2 linked regions of the Rosistilla ulvae genome follow. Each later gene encodes a partner of the first gene's protein in a complex. Links are inferred from orthologs where the notes say so. Each region holds a gene or a part of one and is shown on either strand. Other genes may lie near its edges.

The links.
Region 2: the proteins of accC (region 1) and accD are in contact, whole or in part, in a solved structure (PDB 8UXZ), measured with the Escherichia coli proteins. The link is inferred for Rosistilla ulvae from one-to-one orthologs.

What each region holds. Positions count from the first base shown.
Region 1 is NZ_CP036261.1:4,843,526-4,852,440, forward strand. Bases 3,755-6,629 are described here. They hold accC (acetyl-CoA carboxylase biotin carboxylase subunit), read right to left. Parts: upstream 5,927-6,629; coding sequence 4,583-5,926; downstream 3,755-4,582. Other genes in these bases: EC9_RS17100 (ABC transporter permease), read right to left, coding at 3,755-4,468; accB (acetyl-CoA carboxylase biotin carboxyl carrier protein), read right to left, coding at 6,077-6,535. In the rest of the region: EC9_RS17085 (response regulator transcription factor), read right to left, coding at 53-745; EC9_RS17090 (hypothetical protein), read right to left, coding at 1,188-2,027; EC9_RS17095 (ABC transporter ATP-binding protein), read right to left, coding at 2,137-2,928; more of EC9_RS17100, read right to left, coding at 2,921-3,754; EC9_RS17115 (M24 family metallopeptidase), read right to left, coding at 6,711-7,796; EC9_RS17120 (hypothetical protein), read left to right, coding at 7,889-8,101; EC9_RS17125 (exopolysaccharide biosynthesis polyprenyl glycosylphosphotransferase), read right to left, coding at 8,098-8,915. UniProt on the Escherichia coli protein: This protein is a component of the acetyl coenzyme A carboxylase complex; first, biotin carboxylase catalyzes the carboxylation of the carrier protein and then the transcarboxylase transfers the carboxyl group to form malonyl-CoA.
Region 2 is NZ_CP036261.1:7,268,403-7,277,396, reverse strand. Bases 2,738-5,691 are described here. They hold accD (acetyl-CoA carboxylase, carboxyltransferase subunit beta), read left to right. Parts: upstream 2,738-3,771; coding sequence 3,772-4,611; downstream 4,612-5,691. Other genes in these bases: EC9_RS25615 (serine/threonine-protein kinase), read left to right, coding at 4,641-5,594; EC9_RS25625 (Gfo/Idh/MocA family protein), read right to left, coding at 2,738-3,340. Outside these bases: EC9_RS25635 (DUF1553 domain-containing protein), read right to left, coding at 1-1,576; EC9_RS25630 (Rieske (2Fe-2S) protein), read right to left, coding at 1,907-2,233; more of EC9_RS25625, read right to left, coding at 2,264-2,737; EC9_RS25610 (hypothetical protein), read left to right, coding at 5,891-6,730; EC9_RS25605 (hypothetical protein), read left to right, coding at 6,708-6,920; EC9_RS25600 (glycosyltransferase family A protein), read left to right, coding at 7,149-8,087; EC9_RS25595 (histidine phosphatase family protein), read right to left, coding at 8,180-8,833; EC9_RS25590 (adenosylcobinamide-GDP ribazoletransferase), read right to left, coding at 8,830-8,994.

The sequences.
Region 1 (8,915 bases):
ACGATCATTGCCTGGATATTTCGACAGCCGGCCATGATCAACCGCGGGTCGTTCAAAGCTGTTGCACACTCTGCCCGGTCCGGATCCGAGCCTCCACAACCATCCGAACCAACGCAGCGACCGAATCGGTGTGCATCTTTTCGTAGATTCGTTTGCGCCGATTCTCCACCGTACGGATACTGACATCCAAGCGTTTGGCGACCACTTTGTTGGTAACCCCTTCGATAATCAGCTCTAAGACTTGCATTTCATTGGCCGAAAGAGTCGCCAACCTTTTGAAGACCTCAAGCGTTTTAACGTCCTGTTGGCGATGCATCCTATCGAACCGCAGCGCCGACTGGATCGCTTCGATCAATTCATGATCGCGATAAGGTTTTTCGATCAACGTGACAGCATGATTTTGGATCGCTCGCACCGCAAGCGAGGCATCGGCCACCGCAGCCGTAATAATCAACGGCAACGAAACCGGCGTTTTTGCAAGCCGCGATTGCAGTTCGAGCCCCGCCAACCCCGAAGGCGTCCGAATGTCGGTAATCAAGCAACCGGGCGAACCATCGTACGCCTTCAAAAACGCTTCCCCCGACGAAAAGGCACGCAATGCCAGTCCCATCGCATCCAACAATTCCTGCAGCGATTTACGAACGTTCAGATCGTCGTCGACCAAATAGACCGTTGGAGTGTCGATCCGTATGATAGGTTGGAATCGTGAATCCTCGTCGCTTGGAGCGTTTGAATACCCATTCACACAAACCACCTACTGCCGTTCGTTGACCGCCAAAAGAAAAAGGCTCTCACCGCGAAGCCTTCGTCAACGAAACAGTAAACCGATCGAAACGACGCTCCCGAAAAGAGCGGCAAACAGGATCCTGCGCAGACACAGGACGCGTCGAAAGTCGCGATTCGCCCCACATCATGAGGATTCTGTTAAACCACACGACATTAAATCGGATGTCGCCACAGAAAGCAAACTTTTCTTTCAAAGTCTTGCGTAGAACGTTCACGCGGCGCAAGCGAAACGAGCGTCGACAACACAACGTTGGAATCGAGGAAACGCCGTGAGACGCAACACATTCATTCACAATGCGAATTGTGATCGCAAATCGCGCACTATTTGAGAAACCGATATCTACATCGATGCCTCAAAACGCATCTCCCACCAAGGGATACCGGGGACGCTAGCCGACGTCTCAGTTAGAGATCGATTTAATCGATGGGGGCTGCGTCAAGCGAAGAACCAACGCGACCACGTCTCGAACTTCATCGACACGTTCTCCCATCAGCATCTTTTCACCGATTCCACATGGCGTTGCCGTGGGGGAAATCAAAACCGCATTGCCAACTTCCAATGGAACTTCGATTGCAAGATGATCTAACGCGTGCACATCGCGGCGAGATTCCAACCGCAACGCTTGCTCATTGCTGATCCACGCCTGCTTCATATCGCCCGCTTTGTATTCGGGAACCAGCCGTAAGATAATCTCCCCATGATCGCCGCGCCGTGTTTCCATCGAAAACTGGAACAACGGATCGTTCAATCGTCGCCCGGTGAGACTGTCCCCTTTCTTAACTAAAAGAGAAACCTCGCCCCGCATCTGCGAACGGACTGGCAATTCGTAGCGCATCGCGGTCCGACAGAACACGCGTCTGCCGCCATGCGCGACTTCCGACAAAAGATTCGCTTGCTCGAGAAATTGCAACGATTCTTGTTTTGCCCCCGCATTCAATTCCTCGGCAACCAACGCGGGCATGGGCCCCGCAATCCGCCCGGCTCGCAATCCGTTGGCCGCCAATTGTCGTCGTAGATCGTCCGACAGAACTTGTTCATCCACATCGTTCCACAATCGCCAATCGACCTGGTCGTCGCGAATTGGCAGCGAAACAAATCCGATGTCGATGACGGCAGCGCTGGGGGAAGGGCGCGGTGTCGCCAACGCAGCGACCGAGTCATTCGCCTCTTTCCAATTCGCGCAACCAGGAACCAGCCCGATCGATGGAAGCGTTAGAAGCAGCAGGATTGCCCGGTTCATATAGAAGCTTTGTTTTCATCCGGCCACGGAATTTATCTTCGCGGCGAACTCTATATTCGATGGCTGGTAACGCGCTGAAACGCAGTTCAAGCGGCGTTTACGGCAACGATCAATGAACCACACGCAACGCGTCGTCCTGTTCGACGACTAAACCGTTTTCCAAACGGACCGCTCGATCTGCCTGTCGGGCGATCGCATCGTCATGGGTGATCATCACGATTGTTAAGCGATTGTCTTCGTTCAATTTTTGCAGCAGTTCCAGAATCCCATGGCCGGTGCTGCTGTCCAAATTCCCGGTTGGTTCATCGGCCAAAAGCAACGTCGGATTGTTCATCAAAGCGCGAGCAATCGCTGCGCGTTGCATCTCGCCGCCACTCATTTCGCTCGGCCGATGATGACGTCGGTGCGTCAGACCGACCATTTCCAACAACTGCTCGGCACGTTCTTGCGCTGTCTTGCGAACGCCCAGAAACGAAAACAGACGTCGAGCGATCATGGTCGGAACCATCACGTTTTCCAACGCGGTCAGTTCGGGCAGAAGATGATAGAACTGGAAGATCATCCCGATCTGATGATTTCGGTAATAATCGCGTTGCCGCGCCGAAGCGTTATCGATCCGAGCGCCGTTGAACGACACCTCCCCTTGGTCGGGGTGATCCAGCGTCGCCATCAAATGCATCAGCGTGCTTTTGCCGCTGCCGCTACGGCCGACCAACGACGTCATGCTACCGACTTCGATATCGAAATCGACGCCCCGCAGCACGGGAACTTCGATGCGATTCTTGTGATAACTTTTGACCAAACCGCGAACCGACATGATCGGTTCGCCCTCTGGTGCCACACCTTGGGCAAACGCTGACGATTCGGTTTTGATGACTTGGTTCATAATTGGATTACTCATAACGAAGCGCCATTACAGGATGCATTCGCGCCGCGCGCAACGCAGGAAGAACACTTGCCATCACCGCGATTGCCACAGCACCGATCATGACCCACACAACGGTTACCGGGTGAATGATCGTGGGAATCGAGTTGAAGTAGTAGACCGTTGGATCAAAGACCTCTTGCCCCGTGATCTTTTCGATCAGGCCCGCGATGTCATTGATATAGTGAACGAAGGTGAGTCCTCCCAACAGTCCGACTCCCGATCCCGCGATCCCTAACAACAGGCCATAGCTGAGGAAGATGCTCATCACGCCCGTGTTGGAGGCGCCGAGAGCTTTCAGGATTCCGATGTCGCGAGTCTTTTCGACGACGATCATGAAGAACGTGGCCAGAATCCCAAAACCGGCAACGGCGATGATCAGGAACAACAGCACGTTCAGGATCGTCGTTTCCAACCGGACCGCGGCCAACAACGGGCCTTGCATGTCCTGCCATGTTTGAATGTTGTAAGCGTAGATATCGGGTGGAAACTCCGCTCGCAAAGCGTCTCGCACTTCAGCCAGGTTGGTTCCCTCGGCCAGTTTCAATTGAATCGTCGTAATGCTGCGAACACCCGTCGTCGGATCGACCATTCCACGAAACTCTTGCAACCGATTCAACGGCACAAAGGCAAACGTCGAATCGTATTCACTCATCCCACTCTCGTACAAATCGACGACGGTGAAGTGTTGGTTGAGCGCTTTGGTGTCATCGCCGGCGTTGGGGAAAATCACGCGTACGTCATCCCCGGGACGGCAATAATAGTAATCGCCAACCTCGCCATCGGGATCCCGGAAACGTGTGCTGCAGGTCGTGATCCCAAGGATGATTCCGCAGAACTGTTCTTTTTCGGGGTCGAATTCGCGAGCGGCGTTCTCTTCGGCGACCTGGGAAAACATGCCATCCGAACCAAACGAATCGATGCTCGGCCCAGCCGTTGGTCCCGAGGTTTGACCGGCCGCTTTGCGAGCCGCTTCGGCCTGACGGATCTCTTGCTGATAAGCTTTTTGATAGACGGCCCAAGCCCGACGATAGACCCATCCCGATTCGGGGAAGTGTTTTCGATCGCTGCCGTAGCCGCTGTCATGCAGTTCAAACGACGCGGTATCGCGGTTGTCGGGGTGCAGCAGACAGCGACCGAAGTCACTCACATCGCCGTATGTTTTTGGATCGACCCCGATCAGATTGATCTGTTTGGTGATCAATTGGCCGTTGTGTTCGATTCCCAGCATCGCCGGAACGTGAACACTGCACGTTGTGCCAACCAACTTGTCCCCCGTCACGCGGCGGATGCGTTCCAGATGCTTCTCTTGGTCGGGCATGCCGCCACTGCTGTGACAGTCGATGACGACGTCCGAGAGCAGTTCGTTCATCCGTGAATGCATTTCGGCGGAGAAACCCGCCATGACACTGTTGACCACAATCAGCGTGGCCACCCCAAGGGTGACACTGATAATCGAAGCCAAGGCGATATAGCGAGTCCGCAAGTAGCGGAAGCAAAGAACCCAACGGTACATTCGTCGTCCCAAGGATTTCTGAGGAAAACGCAGCATCACCGAGATCCCATCTCGGTCGAGCGGCGGCGAAGTATAGACGTCGCGGCGCGCTGGCGTAAACCTCAACCTGGACGATCAGGAACTGAATTCTCGCGCAATAAAGGTCGTATCGTGACGCCCTTCGATGAATTCGGGGTGCTCCAGGATCTTGCGATGCAGCGAAGCAGTCGTCGCGATCCCGCCCACTTCCAATTCGTAGAGTGCTCGCAACATGCAAGCGATCGCTTCCTCGCGAGTCGGACGATGGACAATCAATTTGCCGATCATCGAATCGTAATAAGGAGGGACGGTGTAGCCGGCGTAGACGTGCGAATCAAAGCGGACGCCGAGTCCTCCGGGAGCGAAAAACGATTCGATTTTACCCGGGTTGGGCATGAAGTTCTTATCGGGGTTTTCGGCGTTGATCCGACATTCGATCGACGACCCGCGACATTGGATGTCATCCTGGGTGAATGGCAACGGTTGCCCCGCGGCGACACAGATCTGTTGCTTGATCAGATCGACCCCGGTCACCATTTCGGTTACCGGATGTTCGACCTGAATCCGCGCGTTGACCTCGATAAAGTAGAAGTCATCGTTCTTGTCGACGATAAATTCGACAGTACCGGCGTTGTAATAGTTCGCGTTCTGAATCATCCGAACCGCTGCGTCGCAGATCTCTTTACGTCGCTTGTCGGGCAACAACGGCGACGGCGCCTCTTCGATCAATTTTTGATGGCGGCGTTGAACCGAACAATCGCGTTCGTGCAGATGGACGACGTTCCCTTGTTGATCGGCGATGATCTGAACTTCGATATGCCGCGGCTGTTCGATAAACTTCTCCAGATAGACGCCGCCGTTTCCAAACGCTGCTTCGGCTTCTTGACGGGCCTGTTGCAACGCGGTCTCGAGCACCTCGGGCGACTCCGCAACTCGCATCCCTTTACCACCACCACCGGCAGTCGCTTTGATCAACACCGGGTATCCGATCGTCTTGGCGACGGCCAATGCTTCTTCGGTGTCGGTCAACAGTCCGTCGCTGCCAGGAACCACAGGGACGCCAGCGGATTGCGCCAGGGCGCGGGCGGAGTTCTTATCGCCAAGCATTTCCATCGATTCGGGCAGTGGTCCGATGAAATCGATGTTACAGCTGCGGCAGACCTCATTGAAGTCAGCGTTTTCGGCGAGAAAGCCATAACCGGGGTGGATCGCCTCGGCACCGCCCACTTCGGCCGCGCTGATCACTTGATCGATCCGCAGATAGCTTTCCGCACTTCGCGCCGGACCGATACAAAACGCCGCGTCCGCCAACCGGACATGCGCCGATTCGCGATCCGCTTCGCTGTAAACGGCGACCGATTCAATGCCCATTTCGCGGCAGGCACGGATAATTCGCAGCGCGATTTCACCACGGTTTGCAATGAGGATCCGGTTATACATCCGATTGAAAATTTCCAGGGGCTGAGGCGGGCGTTGTTGGATAACCTGGCAGCCGATCGAAGACCGGCTACCGGCGATTTGAAGCGTTGGGACACTGACGCTCGCGACGCCAATGCGTCGCGGTCAGCGTTTGGGAGACATCGCGATGCGTTACGCCGAGGTGTCGATTTTGAACAATGGTTTGCCAAAATCGACAGCTTCGCCATCTTTGGCCAACACAGCAACGACTTTGCCCGAGATCTCCGCTGGGATTTCGTTGAAGACTTTCATCGCTTCGACGATACAAATAGTTGTCTCAGCGTTGATCGAGTCACCTACGTTAACAAACGTGGGGGATTCAGGATTTGGACGCGCGTAGAACGTGCCGACCATCGGAGCCTTGATGATCGCGATGTTCGCGCCATCGGTCTCCGCAGCGGCAACCGGTGCCGGCGCTGCCGCAGCGACCGGCGCTTGCATCATCATCGGAGCGGGGGCTGCAGCGACTCCGCCACGACAAAGTTTGATTTGTTTCTCGTCCTGCTTCAAATCAACTTCGGCAAGGTTGTGCTCTTCCATCAGCTCGACGAGCTTGCGGATCTGTTCGATATCAAAAACGTCGCCTGACATGTTCACTCCAACATGGGTTCCACAACGACACCTAAAAGCGTCTCATACAGCGATTGGCATCGCAGTTCGTTGCGTTGTACTATATTTGGCATGGACGGGGGTGGTAGCCGCGAGCTCGTTGTAATCGACGAACTCCGCAGGCATTAGCGCACCCATTGGTACGCCGGGTCACTTTTTACAGGATTACCGTGCAATCATCGAGACCCTTTGGCAAACTCGATAAGACTTCGTAGCCATTTTCGGTCACCAAGACATCATCTTCGATCCGCACCCCCAGTTTCCCGGGTAGGTAGATCCCCGGTTCGACGGTGACGATCATCCCCGTTTGCAGCTCCCCTTCAGTGATTGCCGAAATTCGGGGCGATTCATGGACTTGCAAACCGATTCCATGCCCCAAACCGTGGCTGAAGTAATCCCCAAATCCGGCGTCAGCGATCACGTCGCGCGCTGCGGCGTCGACAGTTTTCAAGGCAACGCCAGGGCCAATCGCCGAAATTGCTGCCATTTGAGCCTCCAAAACGACAGGATAAATTTCCGCCATTTCGGCCGACGGGGCACCAATCGCCGTCATCCGTGTCAAATCGCTCGTATACCCTTTATATTTGGCTCCCCAATCGAGCAGTAGCGCGGGATCGTCGCCGATCCGTCGCTGGCCTGGCTGGGCATGCGGCAGGGCGGCATTGGGTCCAATCGCCGCAATGGTAGCAAAGCCGCAACCTTCGCCGCCAAAGTGACGGATCCAGTGTTCGACGTTATGAGCGATTTCGAGTTCGGTTTGTCCGTGCCGCAACGTCGCTCGGATCGCCAAAAACGTTCGCTCCGCAATCCGCACCGCTTCGCGAATCGTCTCGATTTCCGACGCTTCTTTAATTTGACGCAATTGCGGCACGAGCCCGTTGGCTGGGACCAAGGTCTGATTCGCCAGGACCGATCGAAAGCCTTCCGCCAATCCCCAACTGATATCATTTGCGTCCAAGCCGACCGTTTTGACAGAGAAGTCCTCGACCGCTTGGCCAACCAATTGGGTCATCGTCCGCTCGGGACCGCGGACAAACGCTTCCAGGTCGCCACACTCTTGTTCGATCTGCGTCTCGTAACGCCGGTCGCTGAGGATCGCCGCTCGCGATCCGGAGATCAAAAGATAGCTGCTATCGCCGGTGAAGCCGGACAAATAGCGGACATCGGTTTCGCCGGTCACCAGCAGACAATCGACAGATTGCTGGGCTAGCAAATCTCGCAGTTTTTCAATTCGTGTGGGCATCGATTCGCGTCGCTCCGCTGAAAGTAGAATAGACGGGTGTTGCGGCGCGCGATGCCGCTGCGAAACTTGATCGGTAGGAAAATCCCCACGGCTTGAGCATCGTATGGGTTCAATACGACACAACGCGGCGAGAGACGTTCGGCCAATGCTATCATCGCTGCGTTCAGATGAAAACGATCGGCGACGCGTTGCCTCGTCCGCGAGTTGCGTTGGAATGGGTTCGCCGGACCGAAGGTGCGACGGCGAGCAGCAAACCGCGACGCTGCAAGATCGCGGAACAGCTGGGACCGAGCGTGACTATCTAGTACGCACCTTCGCAGAACGCGACCGTCTTGATCGTGCGGGTTAAGATGTAGCAATCCAACCAAACCGACCACGAACTGACATACCGGCGATCGAGTTCGATGCGTCGTTCATAGGTAGTGTTGTTGCGACCGCTGACCTGCCACAGTCCGGTCAGCCCGGGCTGGACGGCAACGTACAGCGGGTAGGCTTCCGCATATTTTTCGATCTCTGCAGTGACGATCGGCCGCGGGCCGACCAGACTCATGTCGCCAACCAAAACATTGATCAATTGCGGCAATTCATCCAGACTGGTCTTTCGCAAAAACGAACCGACGCGGGTGACACGAGGATCTTGTTTCAGTTTGTGATCGAGTTCCCACTCGCGACGCAATTCGGGGTTTTCCGCTAGATGGCTCTGCAAAACCTGGTCCGCATTTTGGACCATTGTGCGAAATTTCCAAACGCGGATCGTGCGGCCATACCGCCCCACACGGCTGTGCCGATAAAAGACGGGTCCCGGCGAGCTCAATCGAATCGATAACCCGATCGCGGCCATCAACGGCAACAGCACGGGAACCGCAGCCAACACAGCGATCAGATCGATGCATCGTTTAAGCATCAGATTGCCCGGTTGCAACAGACCATTTTCGGTGTGCGATGCGGGAGCCAAGCCGGGGCATCGATCGTGTCCGAAACCGACACTACAAAATTCCATCCGCTCTATTCGAGGGATGTGCAATCCAAGCTGGCCCATCGCATCTTCGGAATAATCGCATTGATCTGCGGCGACCAACAACGTCGCCGCGTTGAGACTGCGACAGATGTCGTGCAATT
Region 2 (8,994 bases), 2.4 Mb from region 1 along the record:
CGGCCGACTCTTCGTCGGTCGGCCGCCGATTTAAGATCGATAGATACGTGATCTCCACGGCGTGGGCGTCGTCGGTGGCGAACATCGCGATCTGCGACGACGCATTCATGAACGGGTTCTCCCCGGTCCGCTCGTTGACAAGTTTGCCATTCATCGCCAACAGCCGTTGCGTAATCGTGATCGCATCCTGTCCAAATTCGTCTTCGCCGGTGTCGCCATAACGATTGATGAAGTCGTTCTTCTCGCCGAAGGCTTGCAGTTGAACCAGCAGAGCCGATTGGCGATCGAGCGTGGCCAGACGGCACGACTGGATGATCGAACTGGCAACCTGTTCGGGACGCAGACGAATCAGCGGGTAGACCGCCCAAGCCTGCTCGTGTTCGCTGGTGACTTCGAAGTCGCAGCGACTGTCGAGTTGAAAGGTTTGCAGATGACTGATGATCCGGATCAAGCGACGCAGGTCCCAGTCATGCTCGGCAAAATCGTGAGCCAACCGATCCAGGCCAGCCGGGAAGGGACCGTGCAACGGGATGTCATCGACTGGATCGGACAACGGTTTACCAAACATCAACGCCCAGACGCGATTGACCGCAGCGCGGGCGGCGGGGATGTTTTCGGGATGGGTGACCCAGTGGGCGAGCTGTTGCCGCGTGGGAAGGTCGTCGGCGGCGGGATCGGTCGTCAGCAGTTCGGGCAGAAACGGGACGATCGGTTCGACCTCTTCGGTCTCGTCCTCGTAAAGGAATTGATATTCGTAAGCCTCGCCGTCGTCGCGAATCCCCTGAATCGAATTCGCAGCGGTGCTGTAGAAGGCGGCAAGGTGATGGAAGTCGCGCTGCGTTCCTTCGAGCGGTTCCGAAGTGGTTCCCAAGTTGACGTTGCCCAGAAAGTCGTCGTGACACTCCAGGCAATCGATCCGCATTCCCAAGAACGCGCGGCTGGTGCGGGCTGCCAGGCGGACCGGATCGACGCGGCCTTTCTCCGTGGTGTCCAACGTCACGGTGAGGAAGTTGACTTGCGGATTTTCGGTCCAGATCCCTTTGGCGGTTATCAGTTGGCGGACGATCTGCGAGTAGGGAACTTGATCGTGCAGTTGTTGCGACAGCCAGGTGATAAAGCGTCGGCGGCGGTAGACGATAAAAGGGCCTTCGTCGGCGCCGACGTATGCGCGGCCCAGACGTTCGGCCCAGTAGTCGGCGAAGCGGTGGTCGGCTAACAAGCGTTCGGTCAACGCATCGACCTGCGTCCCTTCGGGCAGCGACTCCAACCATCGCATATCCTCCAGCGAGATGCTGCTGCCGATCAGCGCCAGCGAGACGCGGCGACTGACCGTCTGCCAATCGGCGGCCGGTGCTGTCGACAAACTCTCGCGAGTCCATGTTGTTTCGAATTCGGCGTCGACATCGCGAACCACCTCCATCCAATCGGCGGTCTCGCTGGCCGTGGTGCCTTTCGGTATCGGCGGCGGCTGCGTCGATCGTCCATCGCCCGATAGGCCGTTGGCAAGGTAGCCGACGCCCAGCAAGCCCACGGCTGCCAGGAGCGTCCAACGTGCGAGCGATTGATACCATTTCATGTTGTCATCACCGGACGCGATTTGTGGTTTCGCAGGGGAATGTGGTTATCGAAACGGTCGTGAGACGTAATCCAATATAACGTTCGCCAGCATTCGTTGCGGGTTTATTGCTAGCACGAATTACTAGCACGAAGCGCAAGCGAGTGTTAACGGTTCGCTCACGAAACGCAGGCGAGGCGATCGTTCCTACGCGTATCACTCGCTTGCGCTTCGTGCTGGTATGGCGGACGCATCGAACGCACTTTCGCGGAGCGAAAGGCGACCATCACACTGTTCGTTGAGCGGTGGGGAAGCTTGGTCGGAAAAAGCGATATTCGAAAGAAAGTTTGTTCAGACCTCGTCGGCGACTATTAATTCGACGATGCCGTCGCGATCGCGGATCGGGAACGTTTCGGCCAAGTTGCGGCCGCTGATCGTATGCCGCCCCGAAGTGAGTTCGAATTGCCAGCCGTGCCAGGGACAGGTGACGCAGCCGTCGCGAACCGCTCCATCGGCCAACGGTCCGCCTTGATGCGGGCAGATTCCATCGATCGCAAACAATTGGCCATCGACTCGAAAGACGGCGACGATCCGCGTGCCGACAAGGAACTCGCGGCCAATCCCCTCTTCGATCTCTTCGGATTTGGCGATCGTTGTCCAGTTTTCAGCGGCGTTCATATTCGGTTCCGTCATCGGGCAGGTATGCCTCTAATTTAACAGCGGCAGCGTTTGCTTGGCCGCGGCGCTGGCGATCGCTGTGTCGACGATCTGTTGTCCGATCCGCGAGGTTTCCGGTGAGAGTGGCCCTTCGATCGGCAATCGGTTTTCCAAACAGTGGATCAGGTAGGCGACGGGATTGCTGTCGATCAGCGGCATCGCATCGACGGGGATCTCCACGCCGGCGGGCTCTTCGCGGGTCTGCAGTCGGACCGTCGGTTGGTAATCGAAACATCCGATCGTTCCTTCGGTGCCGACGATCACAAATCCGCATCGCGGTTGCGGTTGGTGTGTCCAAGGATCGGTGAACGTTCCCCAACGGGTCTCCAACTTGCTGAGTCCGGTTGCATAACGGAGCACCGCCACGCAGTGCTCGTCGACTTCCAGCCCCGCCGGTTGGTCGACGACCGCCGTGACTTCGATCGGGCGTTGGCCGCCGTTGAACCATGTCGCCAACGTCGCTCCATAGCCCAGGTAATCCAACAACGCTCCGCCGCCAGCCGCCTTCTGATAGAACCAGCTGTTCGGTTTGTCGGCGGCAATCTGCTCCGCCGTTCGCTGCTGCTTGCCGGCCGCATGGTGCAGCGGTCCGCGATTGCCGTCGTAATAATGAACCTCGATCACGTCGCCGATCGTCCCTTCGCGGATCAATCGATGAGCGGTGCGATGGGTGGGAAACCAGGCCATCGGCCAATTGATCGCCAGCGTTCGATCAGCCCGCTGCGCCGCGTCGATCATCGAATCGGCTTCGGCGAGCGACGCCGCCATCGGTTTTTCGATCAGCACATCAACTCTATGAGCCATCACACGCTCGGTCCACAGTCCGTGCCCCGCAGCGGCCGGGCACAACAGCACGATGTCGGGCTGTGTCTGGTCCAAGCAAGCCTGCCAATCGCTGAAGACCTTTTCGCTGGGCAGTTGCAATTCCTCGATCGCTTGCTGCATGCGATCGGGTTGTTCATCGCACAGGCCAACGATTTCGACGTCGGGAATCGCCGCGGCCAGCCGCAAGTTGTCGCCCATGTGAAAATGTTCGAAGTTGATACCGGCGATTTTCCAACGTGCCATCGGGTGTGTCTTTCAATAGGTTGGGGATGCACGCCAGTTCCACTTGAGGGGGTGCGAGAGCGATTGAGCGGTCGGTCAGCCGCTTCGACGAACGTGGAGAACTGACGACTTGGGGATGACGGCAGTTTGGGGCGGCAAGTTTGCCGAAGCTCAAACATTTATCAGCCCTGCCGAAACGTCCTTTTACGTGCGACGCAGTGAAAGCTGATTACAATAATCGTATGCTCGCACGCACGCAGGTCGCACGCTATATGCCTAGAAGAAAGTGCAGCGGTATCGTAGGCTAACGGGAGTCGAAGCGTTGCCGGGCCCACTTCTGAATGCGGGCTGGTGAAATCGACGCAGCGAATAATCGCGATTACCGATACACTTGGATTGCGAACAAGGCGAAATTAGTTACTTCACTGACCCTTTGATGGGTGAATAATTGCATGGCGACCGTCGAATCGAACAGCGAAGCCCCGAATACCAAAAAACGCGGTATTCCTGAGGGATTGTGGATTAAATGCCCCGGATGTCTGTCGAGCGTCTACCGCAAAGAGGTCCAACGGCGGCTGAATGTCTGCCCTAAATGCGACCACCATCTTTACGTTTCGGCAGCCGATCGGGTCGAACAGGTCTTGGATGAAGGGACGTTTGAGGCTTGGGACGAAGAGCTGAGGCCCACCGATCCCTTGGAATTTGCTGACCGAAAACGTTATGCCGAGCGATTGCTAGCCGAACAGAAGCGGACCGGATTGGTCGATGCTGCTCTGACCGGCACCGGGATGATTCGGGCTCGCCGGGTTGCGTTTGGAGTTACCGACAGTGCGTTTATCATGGGGAGCATGGGCTCGGTTGTTGGCGAGCGGTTGACGCGGTTGATCGAACGAGCGACCGAACAGAACCTACCCTTGATCATTATTAGTGGCTCCGGCGGCGGGGCTCGGATGCACGAAGGGATCTTGTCGCTGATGCAGATGGCGAAGGTCTCCGCGGCGTTGGCTCGGTATCACGAATCGGGCGGCCTGTTTATCAGCGTACTGACCAACCCCACTATGGGTGGGGTTGCTGCCAGTTTCGCTTCGTTGGGAGATCTCTGTTTCGCTGAGCCCAAGGCGCTGATCGGTTTCGCCGGACCGCGGACGATCAAAGCGACGATCGGCATCGAATTGCCCGAGGGCTTTCAGACCAGCGAATTCCTGTTGGAGCACGGTTTTATCGATCGTATCGTCGCTCGCGATCGACTGAAATCGGAGATCGCTCGCGTCATCGACTACTGTGGCAAATAAAACTCCTTCTCTCGACTGCGATTACGTTTATGGGACTGCTGGATAAAATTCAATCGCTGATCGGCAAAAAGAAGACGGAAGAGGGAGATTCCGACGCCGCTGTGGCTCCGGCGAGCAAGCGGACCAAGGGGAGCAACAGCCTGGACGTCGAAGCCCGCTTTGAGCGGATGCGGTCGGCCGTTTCGGGGACGATGAGTAACTTCATCACCGCCCGGGATCGGCAATACAACCGCGTCGTCGGGCTGAAATTGTGCGACGCCGAAAAAGTAGCCACCTTCGAAGCCCGCTTCAAAGGCCTCAAGAAACCGATCGAAGGGGCGATCGCTGTGCAAATGCAGCACCCCAACGTTGTCGAGACCTACGAATATGGCACCACCAAGCAGGGGCAACCCTATCTGGTGATGGAATATGTCGACGGCCCTGGGCTGTTGCAGGTCATCCAGACGCGGAAAGAAGAGACCTTGGCGGGGAAGCGTTTATCGTTGATCCGACAGATGGCCGAGGGGATGAAGTACGTCCACGAGAAGGGGTTCATTCACCGCGACATCTGCCCTCGCAACTTCATCTGTTCCGCCGACATGGAGCGGGTGAAGCTTATTGATTTCGGTTTGACCGTTCCCGCGTTGCCCCCCTACATGCAGCCGGGCAACCGAACCGGGACGCCTCTTTATATGGCACCGGAAATCGTTCGCCGCCGGCAGACCGATCAACGCGTCGACGTGTTCGCCTTTGGCGTTTCGATCTACACGTTGTGTGCTTTCGATTTTCCTTGGCCGGTCAACGACACCACCGGCAAAGCGGCGCTACAGCACGACACCCATCCGCCGACTCCGATTTTGGAGTTCCGCCCCGATCTGAATCCTGTGCTTGCGACGGCGATCATGCGATGTATCAGCCCCAACGTGCAGGACCGGATGCCATCGATGGAAGCCTTCTTAAGGCAGATCAAAGGGGTCAGGTCGGAGCAGAAGTCGGCGACCTAATTCGAAACCGGGCTCGCAAACCGGTGGACTCATGAGTTCCCCAACCGGCAAACTTGGGGACGATTCGGGGGCGGCGAGTCGCTGTACAGCTGGTAATTCGCTCATTCGCTGCAACCACACCCCCTCTTGCGAGGCATTTTGGGATTCGTGGTTTAATGTTTGAATCATTTTCTGGCGCTGACTATACTTCAAACGTGCTTCAATATTTGTCCGGTCCTAACCTTGTCTGTCGTCCAATTCTCGTGCGACCTGACGGGCAAACTCGGTTCGCTCCGTAACGTGTAGGGAAACCTTCCATGACCTTTCTGGGAAAGATATTTTCAGCGCTGATTTTTGTGCTCAGCATGAGCTTCTTGTTGCTCGCCATCATGGTTACCGCAACGCACAAAAACTGGCGCGACGCCGCAATCAATCCATCGACCGGTCTCAAGCAGATGGTCGAAGCGAAGGAGCGGGGAATCAAACAGTTGCAGGAGTCGTTGACTCGTGCCGAAGTCGCGTTGGCTCACGAGCGAGCTGCTCGGCGGACCGCGCTTGCGGCGCTGCAGACCGAAGCTTCGGAGCTGAAAAGCAACCTGCAGAATGCGGTCAGCGAAGTTCAGACGTTAGAAGGTTTGAAGACTGCGTTGACTCAAGAGGTCAACACGCAGACTCAAGAATTGACTCGTCTAACGACCGAGAACTCCGACCTGCGGATGCAGATTCGCAAGGAACGCGAAGATCGCGATCAATTGTTCTACACCGCCGCTCGGGTCAGCGATGAACTGAACGCGACCAAGGGTGTCGTTTCGGAGATGCAAGAACGCAACGGTCAATTGATCGCTCAGAACACTCGTTACAAAGAAGTGATCACGGCAGCGGACATCAACCCCGAGGATCCGATCGACAACGCTCCGCCCAAACGTAATGGCGTCGTCTTGTTGGTCAGCCAGCCCAGCCGTTTGGTGCAGGTTTCGATCGGTTACGACGAAGGCTTGCGAGAGGGACATTTTCTGGAGGTCACGCGCGGTGGCAAGTATCTGGGACGGCTGCGTGTTCGCAAGACCGAACCGAATCAAAGCGTAGCTGAGATCCTGCCCGAGCTGCAGAGCGGAATCATGAAGGAGGGCGACCGTGTCGACACAAGCATCAAATAGCGTCAAGCAGAAGCAAGCGTTAAGTGTTTATACGGTGATGTTGATCTGCAGTGCTTTGGCCCTGTTTATCGCCTGCATCCTGCTGTATTACGAACTCAAGGCCTACGGTGATTTCCCTTATTGGAACACTCGCGACGCTCAACCGGCATCGGCATCGATCGCCCCCGTCCTACGGACCTTCTTGGCATAGCCAGCTGGCATATTGCTAGCAATTCTTCCTGCACTGCCAATCGGTAAACTGTACCGATTGGCAAAGTGGCGACCTTGGCAGAGTGCATTTTATCTGCCATCTGAATTGGATTGATTGCGTTGTCTTGCATCGCGTTCCGATCAAATCCGCATAGTGCGAGCGACAACATTTGAGGCCCGCCATTCAGGTCCATCCGCTATCTCAAGCGATGTGTGTCAGGAGGTAAACGTGCCACGTTTATCGATCATTATTCCGCTGCGATCCCATTCCGAAGACTTCGAAACCACATTGGTTTCCGTGCTGGAGAATCGTCCCGATGATTGTGAAGTGATCGTTGCCCACGACGGCAATTATGAAGACCCCTTTGAACTGGCCGGTGAGGTTTGTTTTGCTGTCGGTAACGACTGCACGCTGCTGAACCTCGTGCGGGCGGGCAGCGAAATCGCCACCAGTCCAATCGTTCACGTGTTGGCAGATGGCTTTCAAGCCACCTCCGGCTGGACCGATTCGATCGACGAAACCTTTGCCGATCACGACGTTGCTTGCGCTTCGCCGTTGGTTTGCGACATGGACGATCACGATCTGATCCTGGCTGCCGGTTGGACCACCAATGCGCTGCGGTTGCGACGTCCGATCGCCCACGGTGCGACGGCGGTTGGTCGCTTGGAAGCAGACCGGATCAGCGGACTGTTTCTGGCTGCATCGTTCTGGAGAGTTTCGGCGCTCCGGCAGTGCTTAAAAGCCAGTTCGGTCGCCACCGCAGTCGACTTCGAAGCCTTCGCATCGCGGTGGGTGAAGAAGGCGGCTTACGATATTCAGATCGCTGGCGAATCGCGAGTCACGACGTACGAAGATGCCGTCGAGATCGAGAGCGTTGGATTCCGCACGGGATATCAATTGCAATCGGCTGGCCCAGCCAGCGGTGCCGCGGCAACGATCGGTTTTGCGATGCTGTCTTGTTTGACTCAGCCGCATCGGTTCGGAACCTGGACCACGGCAGCAGGCCGGGTTGCAGCTTCGATCTTGGCCGGCAAGCGTCGCCAAGAGATCGATCGCGATCTGCGAAAGCTTGCCTCGGCGTCGATCGAATCGCCCCAGGCGTTCGTGGAATCCCAGCCGCAGACGCTGGCATTCCCCGTCTCCGAACCGCTTCGCCGCGCAGCGTAACGCTGTGCCGTTGGCGGCGGACAAATCAGGGTTTCCATTTGAGGTATCAGCCGGCACGCGCTAGCGTCCGGTTCGCTTGGACAGCCGGCACGCTAACGCATGCCGGCTGTTTGTCGGTCGATCTGCCAGCGTGTTTGCTCTCCGCTGGCGATCTGTCTCACCCGGATCGATTCAAGCGTACCGATCGTGTACGGCTGCCATTGTGTCGGTGGTGTCTTGTGTAGGTGACCTGCCAACGCTGCGATCGGGCCGCTGTGCGAGACGGCGATCAGAGTTTTCGGTCGATCGTGGCCAGATGGATTCAGTTGTTCGCTGAACCACTGGGCGACGCGCGCTTGCATCTGGGAAGTGGTTTCGCCACCGGGCGGTCGATAGTGATCGGGATCTTCGATGAGGCCATCGAAGTTGTCGGGATCGCTCGCGTAGGCGGCGTCCCAGGTTTGCCCCTGCCAATCTCCGTAGTCGCGCTCTCGCAAGCGATGATCCTCGATGCAGGGAACTGCGCCGCCGTACGCTTGGGCGATCTCTTCCGCCAAGAATCGGGTGCGTGACAGGCCGCTGTGGAAGATGACCGACGGGTGAAAGCGTTCGCTCAGCTGTCGAGCTGCCTGCCGAGAGTCGCTGTATCCCTGTTCGCTCAGCGAAACATCCATCGCACCGTAACAGATCCCTTTCCACTGCGGATCGACGGCGCCATGACGCACCATGATGACTTCTTGAACGATCGTTTCTTGTGGGACTGTCATCTTGCTGCAGATCCGATCGTGACAACAAGTTGAATCAGGAATCCGCTGGCCCCCAATAAGTCGCCTGTGGTGCCGCCGATCCGCCGCATGATCTTGCGACGAAACAAAATCAGGGTTATCGCCGATACCAACATCGAAGCTGCGGCGCACGAAGGGGACAA